Regions from separate parts of the Micromonospora coriariae genome, predicted to be linked through region 3. Evidence: riboswitches for the same ligand, from Rfam matches in the RefSeq annotation. Region 3 holds a riboswitch; each other region holds the start of a gene.
The links. Region 3 has a riboswitch for S-adenosylmethionine ahead of GA0070607_RS03340 (ABC transporter substrate-binding protein). Riboswitches for the same ligand answer to the same signal wherever they lie in the genome.
Positions count from the first base shown of each region.

Region 1: another riboswitch for S-adenosylmethionine. It lies ahead of thrC (threonine synthase); the one in region 3 lies ahead of GA0070607_RS03340 (ABC transporter substrate-binding protein).
Region 2: another riboswitch for S-adenosylmethionine. It lies ahead of GA0070607_RS14965 (aminotransferase class V-fold PLP-dependent enzyme); the one in region 3 lies ahead of GA0070607_RS03340 (ABC transporter substrate-binding protein).

Region 1 is NZ_LT607412.1:3,168,319-3,171,856, forward strand. Features, by position in the region: gene GA0070607_RS14875 (hypothetical protein) at 1-2,038, shown strand, start outside; SAM riboswitch class I at 2,150-2,285, shown strand; gene thrC (threonine synthase) at 2,296-3,538, shown strand, end outside.
Region 2 is NZ_LT607412.1:3,191,860-3,195,397, forward strand. Features, by position in the region: gene GA0070607_RS14960 (FUSC family protein) at 1-65, shown strand, start outside; gene GA0070607_RS14965 (aminotransferase class V-fold PLP-dependent enzyme) at 96-1,346, opposite strand; SAM riboswitch class IV at 1,417-1,537, opposite strand; gene GA0070607_RS14970 (PrsW family intramembrane metalloprotease) at 1,561-3,039, shown strand; gene GA0070607_RS32765 (hypothetical protein) at 3,055-3,222, opposite strand; gene GA0070607_RS14975 (GroES family chaperonin) at 3,313-3,538, opposite strand, start outside.
Region 3 is NZ_LT607412.1:721,434-724,971, reverse strand. Features, by position in the region: gene GA0070607_RS03350 (amino acid ABC transporter ATP-binding protein) at 1-11, opposite strand, end outside; gene GA0070607_RS03345 (amino acid ABC transporter permease) at 8-790, opposite strand; gene GA0070607_RS03340 (ABC transporter substrate-binding protein) at 834-1,748, opposite strand; SAM riboswitch class IV at 2,020-2,131, opposite strand; gene GA0070607_RS03335 (amino acid transporter) at 2,218-3,538, opposite strand, start outside.

The sequences.
Region 1 (3,538 bases), 2.4 Mb from region 3:
TCTCGGCACCTCGCCCGGCAAGCAGCTCGAACTGTTCGGCCTGGCAGAGGGACGCAACGCGCTGGTCGGGGACGTGACCGGGATAGCCGTTGGCGCCGCCCGCGACCTGCAGCTGCTGAGCAGCAGCCGACCCGCCCAGGGCGTGTCGCGGCAGGGGCACCTCGTCGTGCAGGGGATGTCGGTCGAGCAGACGCGGGAGCGCATGGCGGGCCGGCGGGCGGCAGCTGGCGTTCTGCGGGTCACGGTCGAGTCGCCCGTCAGCGGCGAGACACGGTCGGGCACTGTGCGATCCGAGCGCCGGGCTCCCGCCGACGTGGCTCGGCCGACCTTCACCGGTCCCACGGCGGCCGCCCTGCTGGACGACCTGCCGCCGATCACCGATCCGGGCGACCCGAAGTGCGCGATCGGCCGCAACGACCTGTTCACCCAGGTTCTGCAGCCCAGTGCCAATCAGGTCGAATGGGCCGTCGATCGGGCGGCCAACGGTGTGCTGACGATCGATCGGTCCATTCCGGGCACCGGCGGAACCTACAAGCCGCAGGTGATGTTCAAGAAGCCGACGAACGCCCCGAACGTGCCGGCACAGCTGATGCTGGCGATCCTCGCGCAGGAAACCAACCTGGCCCAGGCGTCGTGGCACGCCGTGCCCGGGGACGCGGGTAACCCGCTGATCTCGGACTACTACGGTCACCGGGCCCACGAGGAGGACATTCGTATCATCGACTACTCGTCGGCCGACTGCGGCTACGGCATCTCCCAGGTGACCGACGGCATGGCCAGGGGCCAGACCACGTACAACTCGTTCCAACAGCAGGCCATCGCGATGGACTACCAGGCCAACATCGCCGCCGGCATGGCGATCCTGCAGGCGAAGTGGCTGGAGGTGGCGCAGACCCAATCCATGGTCAACAACGGCAACCCGGCCTTCATCGAGAACTGGTACCTGGCCGTGTGGGGCTACAACTCCGGCGTGTACCAGAACACCGGCGGCCCGTACGGCGTCGGCTGGTTCAACAATCCGGCCAACCCGCAGTACAAGGCGAACAGGGACCCGTTCCTCCGGGTTGACAAGGACGACGCGAGCCACCCGGCCGACTGGTCCTACCCGGAAAAGATTATGGGGTGGGCGGAGGTGCCGCAGTGGCAGTGGATCGACCCGCTGACGAAGTACCTGACGCCGGCCTTCGGCGCCGGTTCCAACAACCAGCTTCAGTTGCCCGGTCGCTACCAGTTCTGCGGGACGGTCAACTACTGCACTCCCAACGTCGCCAGCCCGTGCCCGTCCGACAACTCGAACTGCTGGTGGCACGGCACGACGAGCTGGAGCGACGGGTGTGCCGCCAAGTGCGCCAGGGAGCGGTTGGCGTACTCGCTGAGCTCGTCCGAGCCACCGCTGTTGCGGGTCTACCCGACCGCCTGCACGCCGTTCAAGGCCGACATCGGCACGGTCGCCGCAGTCATCGACGACACCAACGGGGACTCCAGCTTGAACCGGTTGGGGTGCGCACCGCAGCCCCGGGGCGGCAAGTTCACGCTGCGTACCGGCAGCCCCTTCGGGTCGTACGCGGCCCTGCACGGGCAGGTGGACCTGCACCAGGTCGGTGCCGGCTACCTGGGGCACACCTGGTTCACCCACTCGTACGACGGTGACTCCGGCGGCAGCGAGGAGTTCAAGCGTCACCGGGTGCTCGGCACCTGGACGACGGATCTGCCGTCGGACGACTACGAGATCGTCGTTCACCTGCCGTCGCACGGCGCCAACGAGCAGGTCGACTACATCATCTCGCAGGGCGACGGAGGTGCCGGGGGTTCCGATCACCAGATCGTCTGCTCGATCGACCAGAACTCCGCGAACTGGGAGGACAAGTGGGTGTCGCTGGGGTGGACCTGGCTCTACCCGGGAGCCAAGGTCCAACTCGACAACATCGTCGCGGGCGCGGAAGGCACGGTTGACGTGGCGTACGACGCCATCGCCTTCGTCAACGTTCCCGGTTACGCCAACGGCCGCGATTGCGGAGACCCCTACCCGGGGAACTGACGCACGGCACGGTGGCCGGGGTGCGGCGGCTCGCCCGGGCCACTGTTCACCACGCGGGACGCGCGTGAGCGCCCTGCGTGGTGATGCGTAAACTCGGCGGCACAACTGAATACCTCATCCAGAGGGGCTGAGGGATACGGCCCGACGACGCCCCGGCAACCACCCCGCGCGCTCACCGCTGAGCGCCCCGCGGGGCAGGTGCCAATTCCGTCCCCGCCGCACCGTGCGATGCGGGGAAAGATGAGAGGACCCTCGACATGACGTCGACGCTCGCCGCCTCCGGCATCGACACCTCCGCCAGCCCCGCCCGCGCTCTGGTCTGCCGTGCCTGTTCGGCCCGCTACCCGCTCGCCGCCCAGCACGCCTGCTACGAGTGTTTCGGCCCGCTGGAGGTCGACTACGACGCCGCAGCCCTGGCTACTGTCACCCGTGAGCAGATCGAGGCCGGCCCGGACAACATCTGGCGGTACGCGGCGCTGCTGCCCGCCGGTCAGGACCCGTCCACCCGCGTCACACTGAACCCGGGGCTCACCCCGCTGGTGGCGGCCCCGCACCTCGCCGCCGAGCTGGGCATCACCGCGCCGCTCTGGGTAAAGGACGACAGCGCCAACCCGACCCACTCGTTCAAGGACCGGGTCGTCTCGGTGGCGCTCACCGCCGCCCGGGCACTCGGCTTCACCCGGTTCGCCTGCGCCTCCACCGGCAACCTGGCCAACTCGGTGGCCGCGCACGCCGCCCGCGCCGGGGTGCCCTCGGTGGTCTTCATCCCCAGCGACCTGGAGCAGGGCAAGGTCATCACCACCGCGGTCTACGGCGGCGACCTGGTCGCCATCGACGGCTCGTACGACGATGTGAACCGGCTCTGCGGTGAGCTGGTGGAGACCGACGAGTTCGAGGACACGGCCTTCGTCAACGTCAACGTCCGGCCGTTCTACGCCGAGGGCTCCAAGACACTCGGCTACGAGGTGGCCGAGCAGCTCGGCTGGCGGATCCCGGCCCAGGTGGTCATCCCGATGGCCAGCGGCGAGCTGCTCACCAAGATTGACAAGGCGTTTTCCGAGCTGGTCGAGGTCGGTCTGGTCGAGGCGCCGGCCGGCGGCTGGAAGGTTTTCGGTGCACAGTCCGCCGGTTGCAACCCGATCGCCACCGCCCTGCACGCCGACACCGACACGATCACCCCGGTCAAGCCCACCGGCATCGCCAAGTCGCTCAACATCGGTGACCCGGCCGCCGGCCTCTACGCCCTGGAGGCGGTCCGCCGCACGGACGGCTGGATGGAGTACGCCGACGACGACGAGATCCGCGCCGGCATCCGACAGTTGGCACGTACCACCGGAGTCTTCGCCGAGACCGCGGGTGGGGTCACCGTGGCGGTGCTGCGCAAGCTGGTGGAGTCCGGCCGGCTCGACCCCACTGCGGAAACCGTCGTGTTCAACACCGGCGAGGGCCTAAAGACAATCGACGCGGTAGCCAACCAGGTCGGCCCGACCCACCACATCA
Region 2 (3,538 bases), 2.5 Mb from region 3:
CGATCGGTGAACCGGCCGAGCCGGGCGAGACGCCGAAACCCCCCACCGCCCCACCGGTCGGCTGACCGGTCCACCGCGCCGCCCGCCGGCCGGGCTCACCCCAGCGTGGCGAGAGCGGCGAGCAGCCGGTCCACCTGGGCGGGCGTGCTGCCCAGGCCGATGCTGGCGCGCAGTGCGGTGGGCGGCAGATCCCGTCGGCCGGTGCGCCCGGCCGCCTCGGTGAGCAGCCGCCGAGCCAGCGGGTGGGCACAGAACAGCCCGTCCCGTACGCCGATCCGGTGGTCGGCCGCCAACCGCGCGGCCACCTCGGCCGAGTCCCACCCGGCGACCACGAACGAGACGATGCCGACGCGGGGCGCGTCCGGGCCGAAGGTGCGCAGCTCCACCACGTGCGAAAGGGCGGCGATGCCGGTCCGCAGCCGAGTCAGCAACGCCTGCTCGCTGGCGGCCAGCGCCGCCCGGTCCACCCGGGCCAGCGCCGCGCACACCGCGGCCAGTGCCACCGCGCCGAGCAGGTTCGGCGTGCCGCCCTCGTGCCGTGCCGGGCCGGTCGCCCAGGTCACATCGTGCGTGGCCGGCCCGACGTGGGTGGTGGCGCCGCCGCCGGCCAGGTATGGCGGAGCGGCGTCCAGCCAGTCCGCCCGGCCGACCAGCACGCCCGCGCCGAATGGCGCGTACAGCTTGTGGCCGGAGACGGCCAGGTAGTCCACGTCGAGCGCGAGCAGGTCGACCGGTGCGTGCGGGGCGAGCTGCGCGGCGTCGAGGACGATCCGTGCCCCGTGCCGGTGGGCGACCCGGGCCAGCTCGGCGACCGGCCAGCGCTCGCCTGTCACGTTGCTCGCCCCGGTCACCGCGACCAGCACCGGCAGCGCCGGGTTGCTGTCCCGGCGCAGCTCGGTGAGGGCGGCGGCGAGGGCGCGTACCGCCTCGGCGGGACCGGCGGGCACCGGCAGCCGTACCGAGCCGCGCGGCCAGGGCAGCAGGTTGGCGTGGTGCTCACCGGCGAAGGTGACCACCGTCGTGCCTGCGGGCACCGCCCGCGCCAGCAGGTTGAGCGCGTCCGTGGTGTTGCGGGTGAAGATCACGTGGTCGTCGGCGCGGGCGCCGAAGAAGTCTCCCACCGTCTGCCGGGCCCGCTCGTAGGCCAGCGTGCAGCGCCGGGACAGCGCTCCCGCGCCCCGGTGCACGCTCGCGTACCAGGGCAGCAGCTCGGCCACCGCGTCGGCGGCGGCCCGGGCGCACGGCGCGCTGGCCGCGTAGTCCAGGTTGATCTCGCCCGGTACGCCGAGCACGTCGAGCGGCCGTGACGGGGCCGGCGCGGGCGTGGTGCCGGACCGGGCGGGCAGCGAGGGTACGAGGGTGACGGACACGCCGGAACCTCCGGGGTCAGGGACCCCGGGTGCGACGTCGGGACGGGGTCCGCGCTTGCCCAGCACACCGATCGGGCTGGGCCCGGTCATCACCCGGGGCACCCCACCGCGAACTCGACGAGGGTTGCCGGCCAGCAAGCCGGGGCTTGACGCTGGCGCTCGTGACCTGCCGGCAGCATAGCGGCTGCCGATGGGCCCGGACCAGCCGGCGGCGGATGGCTACGCTGACCGCATGGCCGACACCCCGCCCGGTGCACCCCTGCCGTCGCCGCCCGCGTCCGCAGCCCCGTCCGCCGGCGCGACGCCCCGGATGCCGCTGCGCCGACTGGGCTGGCGGCGATTCCTGGTGCTGGCGGGGGTGGTGCTGTTCATCGCGGGGTGCGCGGTGTTCATGGTCTTCACGCTCGGCCAGTCGCTCGGCGTGCGGGCACTGCTGATCGGGGTGGTCGCCGCCATCCTGCCGGTGCCGGTGCTGGTCGCCTGCTTCCTCTGGCTCGACCGGTACGAACCGGAGCCGCTGAAGTATCTGATCTTCTGTTTCGCCTGGGGCGCGTTCGTCTCCACCGCCGCCGCGCTCACCGTGAACGAGTTCGCCGCCGCCCGGTTCGCCGACTGGGGGCTGCCGGCCGCGCTCACCGGGGTGCTGGTGGCGCCGTTCATCGAGGAGCTGACCAAGGCCCTCGGCCCGATCCTGCTGCTGGTGTTCCGCCGCCGCGAGTGGTCGGGGATCACCGACGGGCTGGTCTACTGCGGGCTCTCCGCGGTCGGCTTCGCCATGGTGGAGAACATCCTCTACCTGGGCGGGTACGGCTACGCGGCCGGCGCCGACCGGTACGGACCGGCGACCGGCACCCAGCAGGTCATCGCCATCTTCATCGTCCGGATCCTGCTGTTCGGGTTCGCCCATCCGCTGTTCACCTCGATGACCGGTGTGGGGCTCGGTGTCGCGGCCCGGACCGCCGACCGGCGGGTGCGGGTGCTCGCCCCGGTCGCCGGGCTGCTGCTGGCGATGATGCTGCACGGCACCTGGAACCTGCTGCCGACGCTCACCCAGGCCACCGGGGAGGCGCTGATCATGCTGTACGGCTTCCTGGGCCTGATGGTGCCGATCTTCTTCGGCATGGTGGGGCTGGCGGTGTGGCTGCGCGCGTGGGAGGGACGGCTCACCGAGCGCACGTTGCCGGACTACGTGCGCGCCGGCTGGCTGAGCCCACCCGAGGTGGCCGCGCTGAGCAGCCTCGGTCGCCGGCACGCGGCACGCAGTTGGGCGCGTCGGGTGGCCGGGGACGCCGGGGTGCGGGCGATGCGCGGGTACCAGTTCGCCGCCACCCGGCTGGCCCTGCTGCGCGACGGGTCGCTGCGCGGCCTCGATCGCAAGCCCGCCGACCGGGAACGGACGGCCGCCGAGGAGCGGGAGCTGCTGGAGGCGATCACCGCGTACCGGTCGTTCTTCGTGGGGCGGGACCCGCAGGCCCCGGCCGGGGTCTGGGACGGGAGCCGCTACCACCTGCGCTTCCCGGACGGCTCGCAGCGTCCGGTGGCCGCGCCGGAGGAGCCGGTGGTGCCGATCCCGGTGGTGCTGGCCCCGCCGCCGCCTCCGCTGGGATATGCCCAGCCCGGCTGGTACGGCCCTCCGCCGGCGGGGTCCTGGCCGTCCGGTCACCGGTGACGGTTGGCGGACGGCTCAGGTCATCAGGGTGGTGAGGAAGTCACCGAGGCCCTGGGCCATCGCCACCAGCATGGCCCCGATCGCCTTGAACATCTGCGCGGCGCCGTCCGGCCGGAACGCCATGAAGTAGATCAGGAACGCGACGCTGCCCCAGGCCAGCAGCTTCTTCACGAATACCGGCATCGTCCCTCCCCAGGGCCACTGTCGCCGGATGGCTTCCCGCCGTGCGGCCCGGCAAACGGCGCACGGTGCGTGGTGGCCGGGGGAGACGCGTCAGAGGTAGAGGCCGGTGGAGTCGTTCTCGATCCGCTCGGCGGCCACGGCGTGCACGTCCCGCTCCCGCAGCAGCACGTACCCGCGACCGTGCAGCTCGACCTCGGAGCGGTCGTCCGGGTCGAAGAGCACCCGGTCGCCGGAGACGATGGCGCGGACGTTCGGCCCCACCCCGACGGCGGTGGCCCAGGCGAGGCGCTTGCCGACCGCGGCGGTGGCCGGGATG
Region 3 (3,538 bases):
CTGGCGGTCATCGCCGGTCCCCTTCCGTCGCGCCGGACAGCGCCGACTCGGTGTCGTCCTCGTCCTCGTCGGCCGGCGCGGTGGCCGGCCGGCCGTGGCGCAGCCGCCGGTCGATCCAGTTGACCGCGTGCGTCAGCGGAACGGTCAACGCCAGGTAGCAGAGCCCGGCCAGCAGCAGCGCGGACTCGTTCCCGGTGGTGGCCGCGTAGTCCTGCCCGATCCGGAACAGCTCCCGCTGGCTGGCCACCAGGCCGAGGAAGTAGACGAGGCTGGAGTCCTTGATCAGCGCGATGAGCTGATTCACCCAGGCCGGCAGCACCCGCCGGATGCCCTGCGGGACGATCACCAGCCGCATCGCCTCGCCCCAGGAGAAGCCGAGAGCCCGGGCACCCTCCAACTGCGCGGCCTCCACCGACTGGATGCCGGAGCGGAAGATCTCCCCGATGTACGCCGCCGCGATCAGCGACAGCGCCAGAATGCCCAACGGGTAGGGGTCGGGCCCCCAGACCTGCATGCCCAACGGCGCGAGCCCGACGCCGATCAGCAGGATCGTCGCCGCGGCCGGCAGCCCTCGGAACACGTCGGTGTAGACCCGTGCCGGCCAGCGCAGCCACCGGCTGCGGGAGATGCCGGCGACGGCCAGCAGCAGGCCCAGCACCGAGCCGAGCAGGGCGGCGGAGACCGCCAGGATCAGCGTGTTGGGCAACCCGACGGTCAGCATCTCGGGTAGCGCCTCGCGCATCGCGTCCCAGTCGAAGAAGGTCTCCCACAGGGTGCTCAACGGATCCATTGGTCGCCTCTCCTACCGCCCCGCTCGCTCGTCACCGGATGTCTCAGGACGCGGCCGACGCCGACGCCGACGCCGACGCCGACGCCGACGCCGACGCCGACGCCGACGCCGACGGCGCGGCCGGCACGGTCACCGTGCCGCTGCCCGGGTGGAAGTCCGCCGGTACCGGCCGACCCGGGTAGTACTGCGCCTGCAACCGGCTCCAGGTGCCGTCCGCGATCACCTCGTCGAGGCCCTTGTTCAGCGCCTCCCGCAGCTTGTCGCCGCCCTTGGCGACGGCGTACGCGGTCGGTGCCGGGCTGAGCTGCTTGGCCGCTACGGTGATCTTGCCGTTGCTGTCGGCCGCCGACTTCTCGCCGATCTCGGCCGGGGCGATCCACGCGTCGGCGGTGCCCGCCTTGAGCTGGTTGATCGCGCCGTTGTAGTCCGGAACCCGGACCGGGTTGAGCTGCTCGCCGGTGGCGTAGTCGTCCTGGACGGTGCCCTGCACCACCACGACCCGCTTGCCGGCGAGCTGGTCGAAGCCGGTGATCGGCGAGCCGGCCGGCACGTCCAGGCCGAAGTAGCCGAAGTCGTAGCCGTTGCCGAAATCGACAGTCTTCTTGCGCGCCTCGGTGATGGTGATCGAGGAGCTGCCGACGTCGAACTTGTGGTTGTTGACCTGCGAGAGCAGCGCGGAGAAGTCGGTGCCGACGAACTCGACAGTCAGGCCGAGCTTGCCCGCCACCGCGGTCAGCAGGTCGTTGTCGAAGCCGGTGAACTTGCCGTCCTTGAGGTACACGTTCGGCGGCGCGTCGGTCAGCGTGCCGGCGCGCAGCACGCCCGGCTGCGCCAGTCCGTACGGGTTGGCGGCGGCGTCGGACGAGGTGTCGTCGCCGCACGCGGTGAGCGCGGTGGCGGCCAGGATCGTGGCCGCGCCGAGGGCCGCGGCGCGGGTCAGGGCAGGAAGGAATCGCACAGGTGTCTCCGAAGGTTGCGCAGCGGCGGGCACAGACGTGCGCCGCCGACGGTGCGCCCGGTGGGCGTACCGCTGGGATGGGTTCGAAAAGGGGTGCGCTAGTACGCGGCGCGGCCGCGACAGGCGGCGCTGCACACCCGCATCATGTCCACGTGCCGCCGCCGGGTCAGTGCCGGTGGGGGCCAGCCGGTGCGGGAATCCGCGGCGTCGGCCGATGGTGTGGTGCTGAGGATGCGCATGGTTCTCCCGGGTCTGTGCTGACCTGGGTGCCAGGCCACGCTTGCACCGACGTCGTGCCGGTGCCTGGTCTTCACCCGGGGCACCCCACCGCGGAGGAGGGTTGCCGGCCAGCGAGCCGGGGCTTCGCGCTGGCGCTCATGACCTGCGCCGAGGCTAGCAGCCCGGGGAGGTGGATCGTCCAGTCGTTATGACCACGCTCACCGTCCGCGACGGGCGTCCGGTCGGCAGGTCAGCTGGCGTGCACGTGCGGACGCCGGCGCGGGTCGGGTTCCTGGCGGCGCAGGATCTCCCGGGTGACCGGGGCGATCTCGCCGTGACCGAACGCCAGGTAGCGCAGGAAGTTTCCGCCCGGTTTCCCCTCGGTCCACTCGAAGTAGATGTGTGGGCACCGCCCCGCCCGGTCGCGGATGTCCAGCAGCAGGGCGGCCACCGCGCTGGGCACCGAGGAACTGGCCAGGCTGAGCACCGGGTACCGGTCGTGCTCCACGCTGCCGCGGATCAGCAGCTCGGTCTCGAAGTCCGACGGGTCGGTGACCGTCACCTCGACGAAGATCACGGCGCTGTCGGCCGGGAAGTCGTTGTCCGCCACGGTCTGGGCGAGCTTGTCGCGGTACTCCGCGCGGTCCCGGGTGGCCGGCTCGTGCGCGATGAGGCGGATGCGACGCCCGCCGCACTCGTCGATGAGCCGGGTGGCCTCGGAGTCCAGCTCAACCCGGTCGACCCGGAGCTCGAAGGCCCGCACCAGCCGGGACAGCACCGACACCACGATGATCCCGCCGATGAAGCAGGCCGCGATCTTCACGCCGTCGGGACGTTCCACCACGTTCGCCGCCGTGGTGTAGAGAAAGACGATCGCGATGACCCCGAACGCGACAGTCCGGCCGCGCTGGCGCCGCCGCCGCGCCGCGAGGGTCACCGCCGTCGTCGCCGAGGTGATCAACACCAGGACACCTGTGGCGTACGCGCCGCCCTGCGCGTCCACGCTCGCCCCGAAGGCGACCGTGATCAGGAACGCCACCGCTGTGAAGACCAGCACCAGTGGCCGTACGGCCCGGGCCCAGGTCGGCGCCATGCCGTAGCGGGGCAGGTACCGGGGTACGAGGTTGAGCAGCCCGGCCATCGCCGAGGCCCCCGCGAACCAGAGGATGCCGATGGTGGACAGGTCGTAGACCGTGCCGAACACCTCACCGAGGTACTCGTGCGCCAGGTAGGACAGCGCCCGGCCGTTCGCCGGCCCGCCCGGCTGGAACGCCTCGGGCGGGATCAGGACGGTGGTGGTCACGCTGCTGGTGACCAGGAAGACACTCATGATCACAGCCGCGGTGGTGAGCAGTCGTCGCGCGCCGCGGATGCGGCCCAGCGGCTGGTCCTCAGAGTCCCGCCGATCCCCGCGGATGTGCGGCATCACCGCCACCCCGGTCTCGAAGCCGGACAGGCCCAGCGCCAACTTCGGGAACACCAGCAGCGAGAGCCCGATCACCAGCAGGGGATCGCCGTGGCTGGTGGTCAGTGCGCTGGTCCAGTCCGCGACCGCGCTCGGATGCGTCACC